Regions from separate parts of the Pseudomonas sp. HR96 genome, predicted to be linked through region 3. Evidence: predicted binding sites of a transcription regulator. Region 3 holds the regulator's gene; each other region holds the start of a gene.

Region 1 (5,566 bases), 2.1 Mb from region 3:
TCGTCGGGCAGTCCGGGGTCGGCAAGTCATCGCTGGTCAACAGCCTGCTGCCGGAGGTGCAGACCCGCGTCGGGCCGTTGTCCGAGCTGTCGGGCCAAGGCACGCACACCACCACCACCGCGCGCCTGTTTCACTTCCCCGGCGGCGGCGAACTGATCGACTCCCCCGGCATCCGTGAATTCGGCCTGGGCCACGTCAGCCGCGCCGATGTCGAGGCCGGTTTCATCGAGTTCAACGACCTGCTCGGCACCTGCCGCTTTCGCGACTGCAAGCACGACCGCGAGCCGGGTTGTGCCTTGTTGATGGCACTGGAAGATGGCCGTGTGCAGCAGCAGCGGATGAACAGCTATCGCTCGATCATCGCCAGCTTGCCGCAAGAGACCTATTGAGGCACCGGCCGCGCGGGCGGCCGTTACCCGCCGTCATGAATCTGGAACCCTACAACGCATTGCCTTTGCCAGGCGCACCCAGCGAAGGCTTGCCGTTGTCGTCGAACAGGTTCAACTTCTCGCGCACTTCATGGGCCGGCACCTGCACATTGCCGCCGCCTGTGGACGCACCCGGCTGGCCGGCCGGGGCGGTCGGGCTTGGCGCAGCGTCCGGCGCGGGCGCCGGGCTGCCGTCGGTGGGTGCGGCCGGGGCCTTGCTGTCCGGGCTTTGTTCGCCTTCGAGGTCGCGCTGGGCCTTCTTGGTCATGACGATGATGTCGATGCGCCGGTTGACCGGGTTCAGCGGGTTCTTGCGGTCGAACAGCGACGACGAGGCATAGCCCACCACCCGCGCCACCTGGGTATCCGGATAGCCACCGGCCACCAGCGCACGCCGGGCAGCGTTGGCGCGGTTGGCCGACAGTTCCCAGTTGCCCATGCCGTTGCTGCTGGCAAAGGGCGTGGCATCGGTGTGGCCGCTGACGCTGATCTTGTTCGGCACGTCCTTGATGGTGTCGGCCATGGCCAGCAGGATGTCTTCGAAATACGGCTTCAGGCGCGCGCTGCCCAGGTCGAACATCGGCCGGTTCTCGGCGTCCATGATCTGGATGCGCAGGCCGTCCTGAGTAATCTCGAAGAGGATCTGGTCCTTGAACTTCTGCAGCTCGGGGTTCTCGTTGACCTTGTTCTGCAGCTCTTGCAGCAACAGTTCAAGCCGGTCTTTTTCCAGTTTTTCGGCGATGTTCTCTGCCTGTTGCTGGTTGACGTCGGCCTTGCTGTCGTTGTTGTCCTGGGACGGCACACTCTCCGGCTTGCTCGGCTGTTCCTTGATCTCCGGGTTCAGGGTCTGGTCCGGCGCCAGTTGCGGCGAACCACCCAGATCGATGACATAAGGCGTCCCGCTTTCGGTGAAACCGATGGGGTCCTTGAAGTAGCCGGCAATGGCGATTTTCTGTTCCGGAGTGGCATTGGACAGCAGCCACAGCACCAGGAAGAACGCCATCATCGCCGTGGCAAAGTCGGCAAAGGCGATTTTCCAGGCGCCGCCGTGGTGGCCTCCGCCGAAGCGCTTGACGCGCTTGATGATGATGGGCTGATTGTTCTCCATGGCTTAGCGACCGCGAACCGCTTGTTCCAGCTCGGCGAAGCTTGGCCGGTGGGCTGGATAGAGAACCTTGCGGCCGAATTCCACAGCGAGCGATGGCGGCATGCCGGAGGCCGAGGCCACCAGCGAGGCCTTGATCGCCTCATACACGTTCATTTCTTCCTTGGCGTCATGGGCCAGGCACTGCGCCAGCGGGCCGAAGAAGCCATAGGCCGCGAGAATACCGAGGAAGGTACCGACCAGCGCCGCACCTACGTGACCACCGATGGCGGCCTTGTCGCCGTCGCCGAGCGAGGCCATGGTCACCACGATACCCAGTACCGCCGCGACGATACCAAAGCCCGGCAGGCCGTCGGAGACGCCGGTCACGGCATGGGATGGATGCTCGAGCTCTTCCTTCATGCTCAGCAGTTCCATGTCGAACAGGCCTTCGAGCTCATGGGGGGCCATGTTGCCGGAGGACATGATGCGCAGGTAATCGCAGATGAACGCGATCATCTTCTCGTCTTTGAGAATGTTCGGGTACTTGGCGAAGATCGGGCTGGCGGCGGCGTCTTCGATATCGCTTTCAATCGCCATCATGCCTTCACGGCGGCTCTTGTTGAGGATCTCGTAGACCAGGCTCAGCACGTCGATGTAAAAGGCATGGGTGAAGCGCGAGCTGAACATCTTCAGCGACTTCTTCAGCACCAGCATGGTCATGTAGCCCGGGTTGGACTGCAGGAATGCACCCAGCGCCGCGCCGCCGATGATCATCACCTCGAAGGGCTGGATCAACGCGCCGATCTTGCCGTGGGAGAGTACGTAGCCGCCGAGTACACAGGCGAATACGACGATAATGCCAATAATTTTAGCCATAAGTTAGAAGCACTTTTACGGTCGTGAAAAGGGGGTGGTTCGCAAGTTGTTCATTCTCTGCTTCTACTTATCGGCAGAAGTGCGCCAGACTATAGTCGTGTTCAGTGAAAAGCCAGTTAGCCCCCTTCGCCAGCACCGGTGACGTATCGTGTCGAGCCCCAGACCGCAAAGCCTCGAAGCATGGATCAAGCTACTCGATAGTGTCCGCCTGCCCGTACCCCGCGCCAGCCATGACAAGGTGCGCGGCGCGTTGGCCGACAGCCGTCGCTCGCTGCGCGACATCGCCGACTTCATGCAGGACAGCCCGGCGCTGGTCCTGAGCGTGATGCGCGAAGCCAACCTGCAGAGCAGCAACAGCCTGGTGGAGCCCGCCGAGAGCCTGGAGGTGGCGCTCAACCGCCTGGGCCTCAAGCGCACTGAAGACCTGCTGGCCAAGCTGCCCTGCGTCGACCCCAAGGACATCCCGCCAGCCCTGCGCCAGCTGCAGCTGATCAGCCAGCACGCCGCGCAGCAGGCCAATGGCCTGTTCGCCGGGCGCATGGCGCGCCTGTGGCAGGAGATCCACTGGGGCAGCCTGCTGTTCATGTCTCCGGCCTGGTCGCTGGCCTATACCCACCCCGAGCTGATCGAGGAGTGGGAGCTGCGCGTGGTCAGCAAGGGCGAGCCTGCCGCCAGGGTCGAGCGTGAACTGTTCGGCGTGCCGCTGCTGGCCCTGTGCCGCGAGCTGGCCGAGCGCTGGCGCCTGCCGGCCTGGGTCCTGCACGCCTACCGTACGCTGCTGGAGGACCGCCGCTGGCTGGTCCAGGTGCTGCACATCGCCCGCGACAACGAAGACCGCCTGCGCCAGCAGCTGGCTCTGGACGACGAGCCGACCCTGCGCCGCTGGCTCGGCCAGCCAGCCAACACCGTGCTGCTGGCCAACGGCCTGGCCATGGCCAGCCAGCAAGGCTGGGCCACCCCGCACATGGTGCGCTGGCAATACCTGACCAGCCTGTATCTGCAGGCACCGCTGGAAACTTTACAGCAGCTGGTCCACCAGCAGGCGGCCCACAGCGCCCGCCAGCACGCTCAGCCGGGGCTGTGGCACCCGGCCCTGGCGCTGGTCTGGCCATGGGAGGAGCGCCGCCTGCACCGCGCCATGCTGCCCGCCCCGCCGCCCACCCCCGAAGCCCTGGTGACCTGGCGCAAGCGTTGCGCCGAGTTGCTGCACGAGCCCAGCCGTTTCAACAATGCCATGCACCTGACCACCGAAGCCCGCGACGCCCTGGTAGCCTGCGGCATGCAGCGGGTGCTGCTGCTGATGGCCGACAAGACCCAGACCCAGCTGCGCGTACAACAGCTCGGCGGCCTGCCGGCCAGCGCCGCCAACCTGACCTTCACCATCGCCAACAGCACCGTGCTGCAGCGGCTGATGAGCGCACCGGCACAGATCCGCCTCAATGCCAGCAACAATGCCCAGTTTTCGGCGCTGCTGCCGGCCAGCCTGCGCGGGCTGTTTCGCGGCGACAACCTGCTGTTGCGTTCGCTGAGCAACAACGGCCGGGTGGTCATGCTGGTGGTCGCCGACCAGGGCGGCGGACCATTCTCGGAGGTCTCGGTGCAGGCGTTCGCCAAGACCGGGCAATGCATCGAGCGAGCGCTGGCAGCCTTTACCCACCGCGGCGGATGAGCCGGCGAGGCGGCCCCGGCGTCGCTTCGCTACGTTTGCGCGCGCGTCGCTGCTACTATTCCCCTTTTGTTCCCATTCCGTTCCGCCGTGGAGAAGTGCCATGCCTGATTTTTCCGGCCTGCCGCTGGTGATCGAGCCCGCCGACCTGCAGGGCAGGCTCCAGACACCAGGGCTGATTCTGGTCGATCTGACCAGCGCCGCCCGTTACAGCCAGGGTCACATTCCCGGCGCACGCTTCGTCGACCCCAAGCGCACCCAGCTCGGCCAGCCACCAGCGCCGGGCCTGCTGCCGTCGCTGCCGGAGCTGCAGAGCCTGTTCGGCGAGCTTGGCCATCATGCCGGTGCCACCTACGTGGTGTACGACGACGAAGGCGGCGGTTGGGCCGGGCGTTTCATCTGGCTGCTCGATGTCATCGGCCATCACCGCTACCACTACCTCGACGGTGGCCTGACCGCCTGGCTGGCGGAGAACCTGCCCTTGTCGACCGAGGTACCGCCTGCTGCCGGCGGTCCGGTGCCGCTGACCCTGCACGACGAGCCCACCGCCACCCGTGAATACCTGCAAAGCCGCCTGGGCGCCGCCGACCTTGCGATATGGGATGCGCGCCACCCGCTGGAGTATTCCGGGGCCAAGGTACTCGCCGCCAAGGGTGGCCACGTGCCCGGCGCGGTCAATTTCGAATGGACCGCCGGCATGGACCCCAAGCGGGCCATGCGCATCCGTCGCGACATGCCGCAGATCCTTGAAAAGCTCGGCATCACCCGCGACAAGGAAATCGTTACACATTGCCAGACACACCATCGCTCGGGCTTCACCTACCTGGTGGCCAAGGCTTTGGGCTATCCTCGCGTCAAAGGCTATGCCGGGTCCTGGGGCGAATGGGGCAACCACCCCGACACCCCTGTAGTAGTAGAAGTCTAAGGAAATTTCATGAAATCGCGTCTGTTCATCATCAGCCAGTACCTGCTGCCGCACCACCTGCTTTCCCGACTCGCGGGTTGCGTCGCCGAGTGCCGCTCGCGCTGGTTCAAGAATGCCTTTACCGCCTGGTTCGCCAAGCGCTACCAGGTCGACATGTCCCAGGCGCTGGTCGAAGACCTGAGCGCCTACGACAACTTCAACGCCTTCTTCACCCGCGCCCTGAAGCCTGGAGCGCGCCCGCTGGACCCGACCCCGGAGGCCATCCTCAGCCCCGCCGACGGTGCCTTCAGCCAGCTGGGCCCAATCGAGCACGGCCGCATCTTTCAGGCCAAGGGCCACAGCTTCAGCGTCCTGGAACTGCTCGGTGGCGACCCGGCCAATGCCGCGCCGTTCATGGGCGGCGAGTTCGCCACGGTCTACCTCTCGCCCAAGGATTACCATCGCGTGCACATGCCGCTGGCCGGCACCCTGCGGGAAATGATCTACGTGCCCGGGCGGATCTTCTCGGTCAACCAGAACACCGCTGAAAACGTCCCTGAACTGTTCGCCCGCAACGAGCGGGTGGTGTGCATCTTCGACACCGA
Region 2 (5,566 bases), 2.6 Mb from region 3:
GACCTCACCGTCACCACCGAATACGCCCCGTTCTGGGTGATCCTGGCGGTCGCCCTGGCCCTCGGCCTGGGCACCATGGTCGGCTGGAAGCGCGTGGTCCTGACCATCGGCGAGAAAATCGGCAAACAGGGCATGACCTATGCCCAGGGCATGTCGGCGCAGATCGTGACCGCCGGCTCCATCGCCCTGGCCAACGTCTTCGCCTTGCCGGTATCCACCACTCACATCCTCTCGTCGGGGGTGGCCGGGACCATGGTCGCCAACCGCAGCGGCCTGCAAGGGGGCACGGTGCGCAACATCATGCTGGCATGGGTGCTGACCCTGCCGGCCTCGATGGGCCTGGCCGCCGGGCTGTTCTGGTTGGCCAGCAAGGCGCTGGGTTGATCAAGCCCAGTTCGATCCTGATTTGAATGGCGCGGGTGGGAAAGGGCTGAGCCCATCCCACCTTTGCGCCACAGCGCCTACTTGCGCTTGCCCGTCAAAGACCCCAGCAACCCCCGCACCAGCTGCCGGCCGAACTGATTGGCCGCCTGGCGCATGGCCGATTTCAACGCCTGCCCCGCCGCGCCGCTGAGCAACTCCCCGGCCTTGTCGGCAAGACTCTGCTCCTGCACCTCGGCGGGTCGTTCGGGCAACCGGGCTTTGCGCTGGGTGAGCATTTCATAGGCCGACTCACGGTCCACCGCCTGGTCGTAACGGCCCGCCAGTGGCGAGGCGGCGATCAGTGCCGTGCGTTCGACGCCAGTCAGTGGGCCGATGCGCGACTGCGGCGGGGCAATGGCCACCCGCTGCACCGGCGCCGGCGTACCGTTGGCCTGCAAGGTGCCGACCAGCGCCTCGCCGGTTCCCAGTTCGGTCAGCACCGCCAGGGTGTCGAGCGCAGGGTTGGGCCGAAAACCCTCCGCCACCGCCTTCAATGAGCGCTGTTCCCTGGCCGTGAACGCCCGCAGGCCATGCTGAATACGCAGGCCCAGCTGTGCCAGCACGGCATCGGGCAGATCGCTCGGCGACTGGGTGACGAAATACACCCCTACGCCCTTCGAGCGGATCAGCCGCACCACCTGCTCCAGCCGGTCCTGCAGGGCCTTCGGCGTGCCGGCGAAGAGCAGATGCGCCTCATCGAAGAACAGCGCCAGCAAAGGCTTGTCGGCATCGCCACGCTCGGGCAACTGCTCGAACAATTCAGCCAGCAGCCACAGCAGGAAAGTCGCGTAGACCTTGGGTGCTTCGTGCACCAGGCGGCTGGCATCGAGCAGATGGATCGCCCCGCGCCCATCCGCAGCCGGCTGCAGCAGATCCTGCAGGTGCAGCGCCGGCTCGCCGAACAACGCCTCGGCGCCCTGCTGCTCCAGCCCGGCCAGGCGCCGCAGCAGCGCCTGGCTGGAAGCGGCGTTGAACAACGCACTGTCCTCGCCGAGCACCTGCGGGTGGTCCTTGAGGTGGTTGAGCAGCGCCTTGAGGTCCTTGAGGTCAAGCAGCAACAGGCCTTCACGGTCGGCGACCTTGAACGCCGCGTACAGCGCCGCCTGCTGGCTTTCGGTCAGCTCCAGCAGGCTGCCCAGCAGCAGCGGCCCCATCTCGCTGAGGGTGGTGCGCAGCGGGTGCCCGCTCTGCCCGTGGACATCCCACAGCCGCACCGGGTACGCCTGCGGGCGATGCGGCAGCCAGGGCATGCTGGCGATGCGCTCGGCCACCGCCCCGCGGGGCTCGCCGGCCGCGCCGAGGCCGCACAGGTCGCCCTTGATGTCGGCTGCGAACACCGCCACACCGGCATCGCTGAAGGCTTCGGCCAGGCGCTGCAAGGTGACCGTCTTGCCGGTGCCGGTAGCGCCGGCGATCAGGCCGTGGCGGTTGCCCAGGCGCAACAGCTGGCCCACCGGCTGACCGTCCGGGCCGGCGCCACACACAAGCAGAGCTGAGTCAGTCATTTTTTTCGCTCCTTGACCCTGCCGGGCTCAGGTTTCGCCCCGCACAGTCGATATCAAGCATGCAGAAGACCGCAAATAATCAGAAAGCAGGTCGCATAACAACTCGAACGCTATCTGCGCGCATCTCAAGGACGGGACTTGAAGCTCGTTGTGACTGCTTTGCCTAGCCCCAGACCTTTGGACCGTTCCCATGAAAAGAACCTTGCGTTTCAGCCACAAGATCCTCATCGCCGCCGCGCTGATCGTCGCCGTGGCCTTTGCCCTGTTCACCAGCTACAACGACTACTTGCAGCGTAATGCCATCCGCCAGGACCTGGAGAATTATCTGCATGAAATGGGTGCCAGCACGGCCACCAACATCAGCAACTGGTTCGACGGCCGCGTGCTGCTGGTGCAGAACCTGGCGCAGAACATCGCGCTCAACCCCGACCCGGCCAACGTGCCGCAGCTGCTGGAACAGCAAGCGCTGACCAGCAGCTTCCTCTACACCTACCTGGGCACCACCCAGGGCACCTTCACCATGCGCCCCGACGAGCAGATGCCAGCCGGCTATGACGCGCGCACCCGGCCCTGGTACCAGGCGGCCCTGGGCAGTGCCGGGCCGGCCCTTACCGAGCCTTATGTCGATGCCGCCTCGGGCAAGCTGATCATCACCGTGGTCTCGGCCGCCAGCAAGGCCGGGCAGAACCTCGGCGTGGTCGGTGGCGACCTGTCGCTGGAGCGCGTGGTGCAGATCATCAACTCGCTGGACTTCGGCGGCATGGGCTACGCCTTCCTGGTCAGCGCCGACGGCAAGGTGCTGGTGCACCCGGACAGCAAGCTGGTGATGAAGAACCTCGCCGACCTGTACCCCGGCAACACCCCGAGCATCGGCCCGGCCCTGAGCGAAGTGCAAGTGGACGGCAAGACGCGCCTGGTGACCTTCTCGCAGATCAAGGGCTTGCCGTCGGTGAACTGGTACATCGGCATCTCGGTGGACAAGGCCAAGGCCTACGCAATGCTCAGCGAGTTCCGCCAGTCGGCCATCGTCGCCACGGTGATCGCGGTGATCTTCATCATTGCCCTGCTGGGCATGCTGATTCGCGTGCTGATCCAGCCGCTGCACACCATGACGCGCGCCATGGAAAACATCGCCGAGGGCGAAGGCGACCTGACCCGCCGCCTGGACATCCAGAGCGGCGACGAATTCGGCGTGCTGGGCAGCGCCTTCAACCGCTTCGTGGAACGGGTCCACGGCTCGATCCGCGAGGTCGCCTCGGCCACCGAACGGGTCAACGAGGTGGCGTTGCGGGTGGTCAGCGCCTCCAATTCCTCGATGGTCAATTCCGACGAGCAGGCCAACCGCACCAACAGCGTGGCGGCGGCAATCAACCAGCTCGGCGCGGCCGCCCAGGAGATCGCCCATAACGCCGCGCTCGCCTCGCAGCAGGCCAGCGACGCCCGGCAACTGGCCGAGGAAGGTCAGCAGGTAGTCGGCCAGAGCATCACCGCGATGACCCGCCTGAGCGACATGATCAGCACCTCCAGCGGCCACATCGAGACGCTCAACAGCAAGACAGTGAACATCGGCCAGATTCTCGAGGTGATCACCAGCATTTCCCAGCAGACCAACCTGCTGGCGCTCAACGCTGCCATCGAAGCGGCCCGTGCCGGTGAAGCCGGGCGTGGTTTCGCGGTGGTGGCCGACGAAGTTCGCAACCTGGCGCATCGCACTCAGGAGTCGGCCCAGCAGGTGCAGACCATGATCGAGGAGCTGCAGGTCGGCGCCAAGGCATCGGTCGGCACCATGGGTGAAAGCCAGCGCCACAGCCAGGACAGCGTCGGCATCGCCAACCAGGCCGGCGAGCGCCTGAGCAGCGTGACCCAGCGCATCGGCGAAATCGACGGCATGAACCAGTCGGTGGCCACCGCCACCGAAGAGCAGACCGCCGTGGTCGACGCCATCAACATGGACATCAGCGAAATCAACACCCTCAATCAGGAAGGCATGGAAAACCTGCAATCGACCTTGCGCGCCTGCGCCGACCTCGAACAGCAGGCCCAGCGCCTGAAGCAATTGGTGGGCAGCTTCAGGATCTGACCGGCCGTTGCCAGCCGCCGTAGTGGGCCGCAGCCATTCGCCCCGCTCCGGCAGCCTGCGGCAGCTGACTCGCAGCCGGCCGCTGCTGCTTAGAACCATACCCCCGACGGCAGGGTCCACTTTATGGACTCATACCACTGGAGGGATGGCCACCGTGCATATCGCTGACATCACCATGTTCTATGCCCCCGCCAGTGGCGGGGTGCGGACCTATCTTGATGCCAAACACCGGCGACTGGGGCTCAACCCAGGGGTGCGTCACAGCCTGCTGATTCCCGGTGCCAGCCTGTCCCAGCAGGATGGCATCTACCATGTGCCGGCTCCGGCCCTGCCGTTTGGCAACGGCTATCGCTTCCCCCTGCGCCTGGCGCCCTGGCGCAACGTGCTCAGGGACCTGCAACCGGACCTCATCGAGGTCGGCGACCCTTACCTCACCGCCTGGGCGGCGCTGGATGCGCGGCGCCAGCTGGACGTGCCGGTGATCGGTTTCTACCACTCAGACCTGCCCCTGCTGGTCAGCAACCGCATGGGCAACTGGTTCACACCCAATGTCGAAGCCTACGTCAGCAAGCTGTACGGCAATTTCGACCGAGTGCTGGCGCCCAGCCAGGTCATGGCCGACAAGCTGCGCGGGCTGGGCATCGCCAATGTGCACGTGCAGCGCCTGGGCGTCGACCTGCAGACCTTCGACCCCAGTCACCGCGACCCGGCGCTCAAGCGTCAGTTGGGCATAGCCGACGACTGCCAGCTGCTGATCTTCGCCGGGCGCGGCTCGCGCGAGAAGAACCTGCCAGTGCTGCTCGACTGCATGCGTCATTTGGGCGCCGGCTATCACCTGCTGCTGGTCGGCTCGAACATGCCGGCCAATGTCCCCGAAAACGTCTCGGTGGTGGGCCACTTCTGTCCTCCCGCCGAGGTCGCCCGCCTGCTGGCCAGCGCCGATGCCCTGCTGCATGGCGGCGATCAGGAAACCTTCGGCCTGGTCATCCTCGAGGCGATGGCCAGCGGCATCCCGGTGGTGGCCGTGGCCGCCGGCGCGTTCAGCGAAATCGTCCAGCCGACCTGCGGCCTGCTGTGCCGGCCCAATGACAGCCGGGCGATGGCGGCCGCGGTGCGCGAGCTGTTCGCCGGCGACAGCCGTCAGCTCGGCCGCCAGGCGCGGGCGCACGTGGAGCGACATTACAACTGGGACAGCGTGGTGGCCGGGTTACTGGAGCATTACCACGCGGTGCTGGGCAACAACCTGCGCGCGGTGGCCGCCCATGGCTGAGCCCCGGACCTTGATGCTGGTGCTGCACGACGTGGCGCCGGAAACCTGGAGCGACTACCAGCCCTTCGTCGAGGCGGTGGATGCCATGGGTTCACTGCCCATGACCTTGCTGGTTGTGCCGAACTTCCACGGGCGCAACCCGCTGGAGCAAGCGCCGGCCTTCTGCCAGGTGATGGAGCAGCGGCTGGCGCGGGGCGACGAACTGGCCCTGCACGGCTACTACCACGCCGATGTCGGCGACCGCCTGCGCTCGCCCCGGGACTGGTTCATGCGCCGGGTCTACACCTG
Region 3 (5,566 bases):
TATCGGTAACCGCCGCATCGCCGGCGGTGTCGAGCTGACGGCTGCGCTGGACTACAAGCTGTCGGCGCTGGCCCCCCGCGTACCCAACATCGAGCTGGAAGATGAACTGCGCAAGACCCAATCGCGTATCGTTTCCGCCCAGGCCGAACTGAGCAACCGCAGCGACAGCGACGGCGCCAACAACCGCCAGCTGTTCGCCGGCCTGCCGTTGACCGCCTCCGAGCCGCTGGTCGAGCCCAATTTCGTCGAGCCGGTGCGCCCCGCCGCAGCTGTGGCCCCTGCGCAGCCCGCGGTCGACCAGCGTCTGTTCGACTCCATGCGTTCGGAGCTCAACGGCCTGCGCGAGCTGCTGGAAGTGCAACTCGGCTCGCTGGCCTGGACCCAGCTGCAAGGCAGCCAGCCGGAGCAGGCCAACCTCTGGCGCCGCCTGCAACGCATCGGCCTGTCCGGCCCACTGTCGCGCGAGCTGCTGAGCCTGACCGGTGAAATTCGTGAACCTCGCCAGGCCTGGCGCATGCTGCTGGCCCACCTGGCGCGGATGATCCATACCCCGGAAGTCGAGCCACTGGAAGAGGGCGGTGTGATTGCCATGGTCGGCCCGGCCGGCATGGGCAAGACCACCACCCTGGCCAAGCTGGCGGCGCGCTACGTACTCAAGTACGGCGCCCAGAGCATCGCCCTGGTGAGCATGGACAGTTTTCGCATCGGCGCCCAGGAGCAACTCAAGACCCTGGGGCGGATCCTCAACGTTTCGGTGACCCAGGTCGACCCGGGCCAGTCGCTCGGCCAGGCATTGGAGCCACTGCTGCGCAAGCGCGTGATCCTGATCGACACTGCCGGCCTGCAGGCCAGCGACCCGGCCCTGCGCATGCAACTGGAAAGCCTGGCCGGGCGCGGCATTCGCGCCCGCAACTACCTGGTACTGGCCACCACCAGCCAGAAGCAGGTGCTGACCGCCGCCTATCACAGCTACAAGCGCTGTGGCCTGGCCGGTTGCATCCTGACCAAATTGGATGAAACGGCGAGTCTCGGCGAAGTGCTGAGCCTGGCCATCAGTACCGAATTGCCAGTGGCCTACCTCACGGACGGCCCGCGCATTCCGGACGATTTGCACCTGCCGCGCCGGCACCAGCTGGTCAGCCGCGCGGTGAACGTGCAAATGCAGGAGGAGCCCAGCGAAGAGGCCATGGCCGATATGTTCGCTGACCTCTACCACAGCCCTGACAAGCGTGTGGGCTGAGGGAGATGGGTGAGATGACGTTCCAAACTACCTACATCGATGGTCTGCATGCCCTGGTTGTCCAGGCGCAGTCGGTCGTGTGGCCTCGGTCTAAGTGACAAGGTAAACAACGAACATGGGCAGCATGCATCCCGTACAGGTGATCGCGGTGACCGGCGGCAAGGGTGGCGTCGGCAAGACTAACGTGTCAGTGAACTTGTCTCTGGCGTTGGCCGAGCTTGGCCGCAGGGTCATGCTTCTGGACGCCGACCTGGGGCTGGCGAACGTCGACGTCCTGCTGGGGCTGACACCCAAACGCACCCTGGCCGACGTGATCGAAGGCCGCTGCGAGCTGCGCGACGTGATGTTGCAAGGCCCCGGCGGGATCCGCATCGTGCCGGCCGCGTCGGGCACCCAGAGCATGGTGCACCTGTCGCCTGCGCAGCACGCCGGATTGATCCAGGCGTTCAGCGACGTCGGCGACAACCTCGACGTGCTGGTGATCGACACGGCCGCCGGTATCGGCGAGTCGGTGGTCAGCTTCGTGCGCGCCGCTCAGGAGGTCCTGCTGGTGGTGTGCGACGAGCCGACCTCGATCACCGACGCCTACGCCCTGATCAAGTTGCTCAATCGGGACTACGGCATGAACCGTTTCCGGGTGCTGGCCAACATGGCCCAGAGCCCGCAGGAAGGTCGCAACCTGTTCGCCAAGCTGACCAAGGTGACCGACCGCTTCCTCGACGTTGCACTGCAGTATGTCGGTGCCGTGCCGTACGACGAGTGCGTACGCAAGGCGGTGCAAAAACAACGCGCGGTGTACGAAGCTTTCCCGCGTTCCAAATGTGCCCTGGCGTTCAAGGCCATTGCCCAGAAGGTCGATACCTGGCCGTTGCCCGCCAACCCGCGGGGGCACCTGGAGTTCTTCGTCGAACGTCTGGTTCAGCAAACTAGCGCAGGGCCCGTATCATGAGCGCGAGCGGATATCGTATGTACAGCAAGGCTTCCCGCGAGTCCCAGCAGTACGAGTTGATCGAGCGCTATGCGCCTCTGGTCAAGCGAATCGCCTATCACCTGCTGGCGCGCCTGCCAGCCAGCGTGCAGGTGGAGGACCTGATCCAGGCCGGCATGATCGGCCTGCTCGAGGTGTCCACCAAGTACGACTCGAGCAAGGGCGCCAGTTTCGAGACCTACGCGGGTATCCGTATCCGTGGCGCGATGCTCGATGAAGTGCGCAAAGGTGACTGGGCACCCCGTTCGGTGCACCGCAATACGCGCATGGTCAGCGACGCGATTCGCGCAATCGAGGCAAAAACTGGCCGCGACGCTAAAGATCACGAGGTTGCTGCCGAACTCAAGTTGAGTCTCGACGATTACTACGGGATCTTGAACGATACCTTGGGCAGCCGGCTGTTCAGTTTCGACGACCTGTTGCAGGACGGCGGCGAACACGAAGGCTTGCATGAAGATGGCGCCAGCGGTTCGCTGGAGCCCTCGCGTGACCTGGAGGACGAACGCTTCCAGGCGGCCCTGGCCGACGCGATCGCCGGCTTGCCGGAGCGCGAGAAGCTGGTCCTGGCGTTGTATTACGACGAGGAGCTGAACCTCAAGGAAATCGGCGAGGTATTGGGGGTCAGCGAGTCGCGTGTCAGCCAGTTGCACAGCCAGTGCGCGGCACGTCTGCGCGGCCGGCTGGGCGAGTGGCGAGCGCGATAGCGGGTAACGGGAATGCCTGACAGCAGTCGCTGGAAGATAAAAATCGGATTTGATTGAACGCCCGCCCAGGGTCTGGGCGAGTCAAGACTGCTTGGAGGTCTAATTGGACAAGAACATGAAAATCCTCATCGTTGACGATTTTTCGACGATGCGGCGGATCATCAAGAACCTGTTGCGTGATCTGGGCTTTACCAACACGTCCGAGGCCGATGATGGCAACACGGCGCTGCCGATGCTGCAAAGCGGTGGGTTCGACTTTTTGGTGACCGACTGGAACATGCCCGGCATGTCCGGCATCGACCTGCTCAAGCAGGTGCGTGCCGATGACCGCCTCAAGCACCTGCCGGTGCTGATGGTGACCGCCGAAGCCAAGCGCGAGCAGATCATCGAAGCCGCCCAGGCCGGCGTCAACGGCTATGTGGTCAAGCCTTTCACCGCTCAGGTGCTGAAAGAAAAAATCGAGAAGATTTTCGAGCGCGTCAACAGCTGATGACCGCCACGGGGGCGCAATGGACCAGAAAAAGAATTCTTTGGGGGACTTCGAGTCGACCCTGAAGAAACATGCCGTCGAACTGGTGGACAGCCTTGAAAAAGGCAAGTTCGGCGACGCGGTGCAGTTGATCCATGAGCTGAACCAGACCCGTGATCGCGGCTTGTATCAGGAAGTCGGCAAGCTGACGCGCGAGTTGCACAGCGCCATCGTCAGCTTCCAGATCGACCCGCACATGCCGCAGGCCGAGGAGGTCTCGCAGATCACCGACGCCACGGAGCGGCTGTCCTATGTCGTGCGGCTGACCGAGAACGCGGCCAACCGGACCATGGACCTGGTGGAGCAGAGCACGCCGGTGATGAACGCGCTGAGCGACGAAGCCCATGCCCTGAGCGTCGACTGGCAGCGCTTCATGCGCCGGGAAATCGGCGCCGAGGAGTTCCGCGAGCTGGCTCGTCGGGTCGACGGCTTCCTGACGCGCAGCGAGCAGGGCAACCGCGAGGTGGGCAGCCACCTCAACGACATCCTGCTGGCCCAGGACTACCAGGACCTGACCGGGCAGGTGATCAAGCGCGTTACGCAATTGGTCACGGAAGTGGAAAGCAACCTGCTCAAACTGGTGTTGATGGCCAGCCAGGTGGACCGCTTCGCGGGCATCGAACACGACCATCAGCAGCTTCGCGATGAAAAAGATCACGAAATACATCCTGCCAGGGGTGAAGGTCCGCAGATTCATGCCGATAAACGTGAAGACGTTGTATCCGGTCAAGACGATGTCGACGATCTGCTGTCCAGCCTGGGCTTCTAAGCAACACCCAGGCTCGTGATTACTTCATTCCAGGGAGCACCCATATGAGCTTCGGCGCCGACGAAGAAATCCTCCAGGATTTCCTGGTAGAGGCCGGCGAAATTCTCGAGCAGCTGTCCGAACAACTGGTCGAGCTTGAGAGCCGGCCAGATGATGCGGATTTGCTCAATGCAATTTTTCGCGGTTTTCACACTGTAAAAGGCGGTGCCGGGTTTCTCCAGCTCAACGAGCTGGTGGAGTGCTGCCACATTGCCGAGAACGTCTTCGACATCCTGCGCAAGGGTGAACGTCGCGTCGACTCTGAGTTGATGGACGTGGTGCTCGAGGCACTGGATGCCGTCAACGGCATGTTCAGCGAGGTGCGCGAGCGCACCGACATCACCCCAGCCTCGCCCCAGCTGCTCGAAGCCTTGGCGCGCCTGGCCGAACCTGCCGGTGCCGAGCCTGCGCCAGCCGTGGCGGCACCCGCGCCGGCGGCTGCGGCCAGCGCTGCGCCTGCCGGCGCAGCCGATGAAATCACCGACTTCGAATTCGAAGCGCTGCTCGACTCGCTCAACAACGTCCACGAAGCGCCTGCCCCGGCGGCGCCGCCAGCGTCTGTCAGCGCTGCGCCTGTTGCACCGGCCGCGTCCGGCAGCGACGAGATCACCGACGACGAGTTCGAGAACCTGCTCGACCAGTTGCATGGCAAAGGCCAGTTCGCTGCCCCTGCAGCGGCTGCGCCGGCCAGGCCGGCGGCGGGCAGCGACGAAATCACCGATGATGAATTCGAGAACCTGCTCGATCAGTTGCATGGCAAGGGCTCCTTCGCCGTCGACAACCTTCCCGGCGCTGCGCCTGCGGCCAGCACCGAGCCGAGCACCACCGGCACCCAGGCGCCGGTCAAGGCCGGTGAGTTGATCACCGACGACGAGTTCGAGAACCTGCTCGACGAACTGCACGGCAAAGGCAAGTTCAGCGAAGTGCCGCCGGCCGCCGCCGAACCGGTTGCGGCCAAGCCTGCGCCGGTGCCGGCAGCAGCGCCTGCGCCCGTGGCCAAGCCCGCCGCTGGGCCCGCTGCTGCGCCTGCCGCCCCTGCTCGCGCGGCGGCGCCTGCCGGTGACAAACCGGCCGCCAGCGAAGCGGAAACCACGGTGCGGGTCGACACCGCGCGCCTGGACGAAATCATGAACATGGTCGGCGAACTAGTGCTGGTGCGTAACCGCCTGGTGCGCCTGGGCAGCAACAGCGCCGATGAAGCCATGCAGAAGGCCGTGTCGAACCTCGACGTGGTGACCGCCGACCTGCAGACCGCGGTGATGAAAACCCGCATGCAGCCGATCAAGAAGGTCTTCGG

The links. The regulator FliA, encoded in region 3, starts transcription of late flagellar genes. The targets are predictions, from matches to a motif close to CTAAAGTTTNNNNNNNNNNNGCCGNTAA.
Region 1: a site for FliA is predicted at 2,459-2,486, ahead of motA (flagellar motor stator protein MotA). Genes of this name have one in related genera too.
Region 2: a site for FliA is predicted at 1,955-1,982, ahead of SFA35_RS21305 (methyl-accepting chemotaxis protein). Genes of this name have one in related genera too.

The regions. Positions count from the first base shown of each region.
Region 1 covers NZ_CP139141.1:5,250,744-5,256,309, forward strand. Annotated here, with positions in the region: gene rsgA (small ribosomal subunit biogenesis GTPase RsgA) at 1-389, shown strand, start outside; gene motB (flagellar motor protein MotB) at 439-1,536, opposite strand; gene motA (flagellar motor stator protein MotA) at 1,540-2,391, opposite strand; gene SFA35_RS23575 (HDOD domain-containing protein) at 2,540-4,060, shown strand; gene SFA35_RS23580 (rhodanese-like domain-containing protein) at 4,161-4,982, shown strand; gene asd (archaetidylserine decarboxylase) at 4,992-5,566, shown strand, end outside.
Region 2 covers NZ_CP139141.1:4,758,479-4,764,044, forward strand. Annotated here, with positions in the region: gene SFA35_RS21295 (inorganic phosphate transporter) at 1-384, shown strand, start outside; gene SFA35_RS21300 (helicase HerA-like domain-containing protein) at 462-1,928, opposite strand; gene SFA35_RS21305 (methyl-accepting chemotaxis protein) at 2,119-4,008, shown strand; gene SFA35_RS21310 (glycosyltransferase family 1 protein) at 4,154-5,278, shown strand; gene SFA35_RS21315 (DUF2334 domain-containing protein) at 5,271-5,566, shown strand, end outside.
Region 3 covers NZ_CP139141.1:1,748,278-1,753,843, forward strand. Annotated here, with positions in the region: gene flhF (flagellar biosynthesis protein FlhF) at 1-1,240, shown strand, start outside; gene fleN (flagellar synthesis regulator FleN) at 1,356-2,189, shown strand; gene fliA (RNA polymerase sigma factor FliA) at 2,183-2,932, shown strand; gene SFA35_RS08235 (chemotaxis response regulator CheY) at 3,048-3,422, shown strand; gene SFA35_RS08240 (protein phosphatase CheZ) at 3,442-4,230, shown strand; gene SFA35_RS08245 (chemotaxis protein CheA) at 4,275-5,566, shown strand, end outside.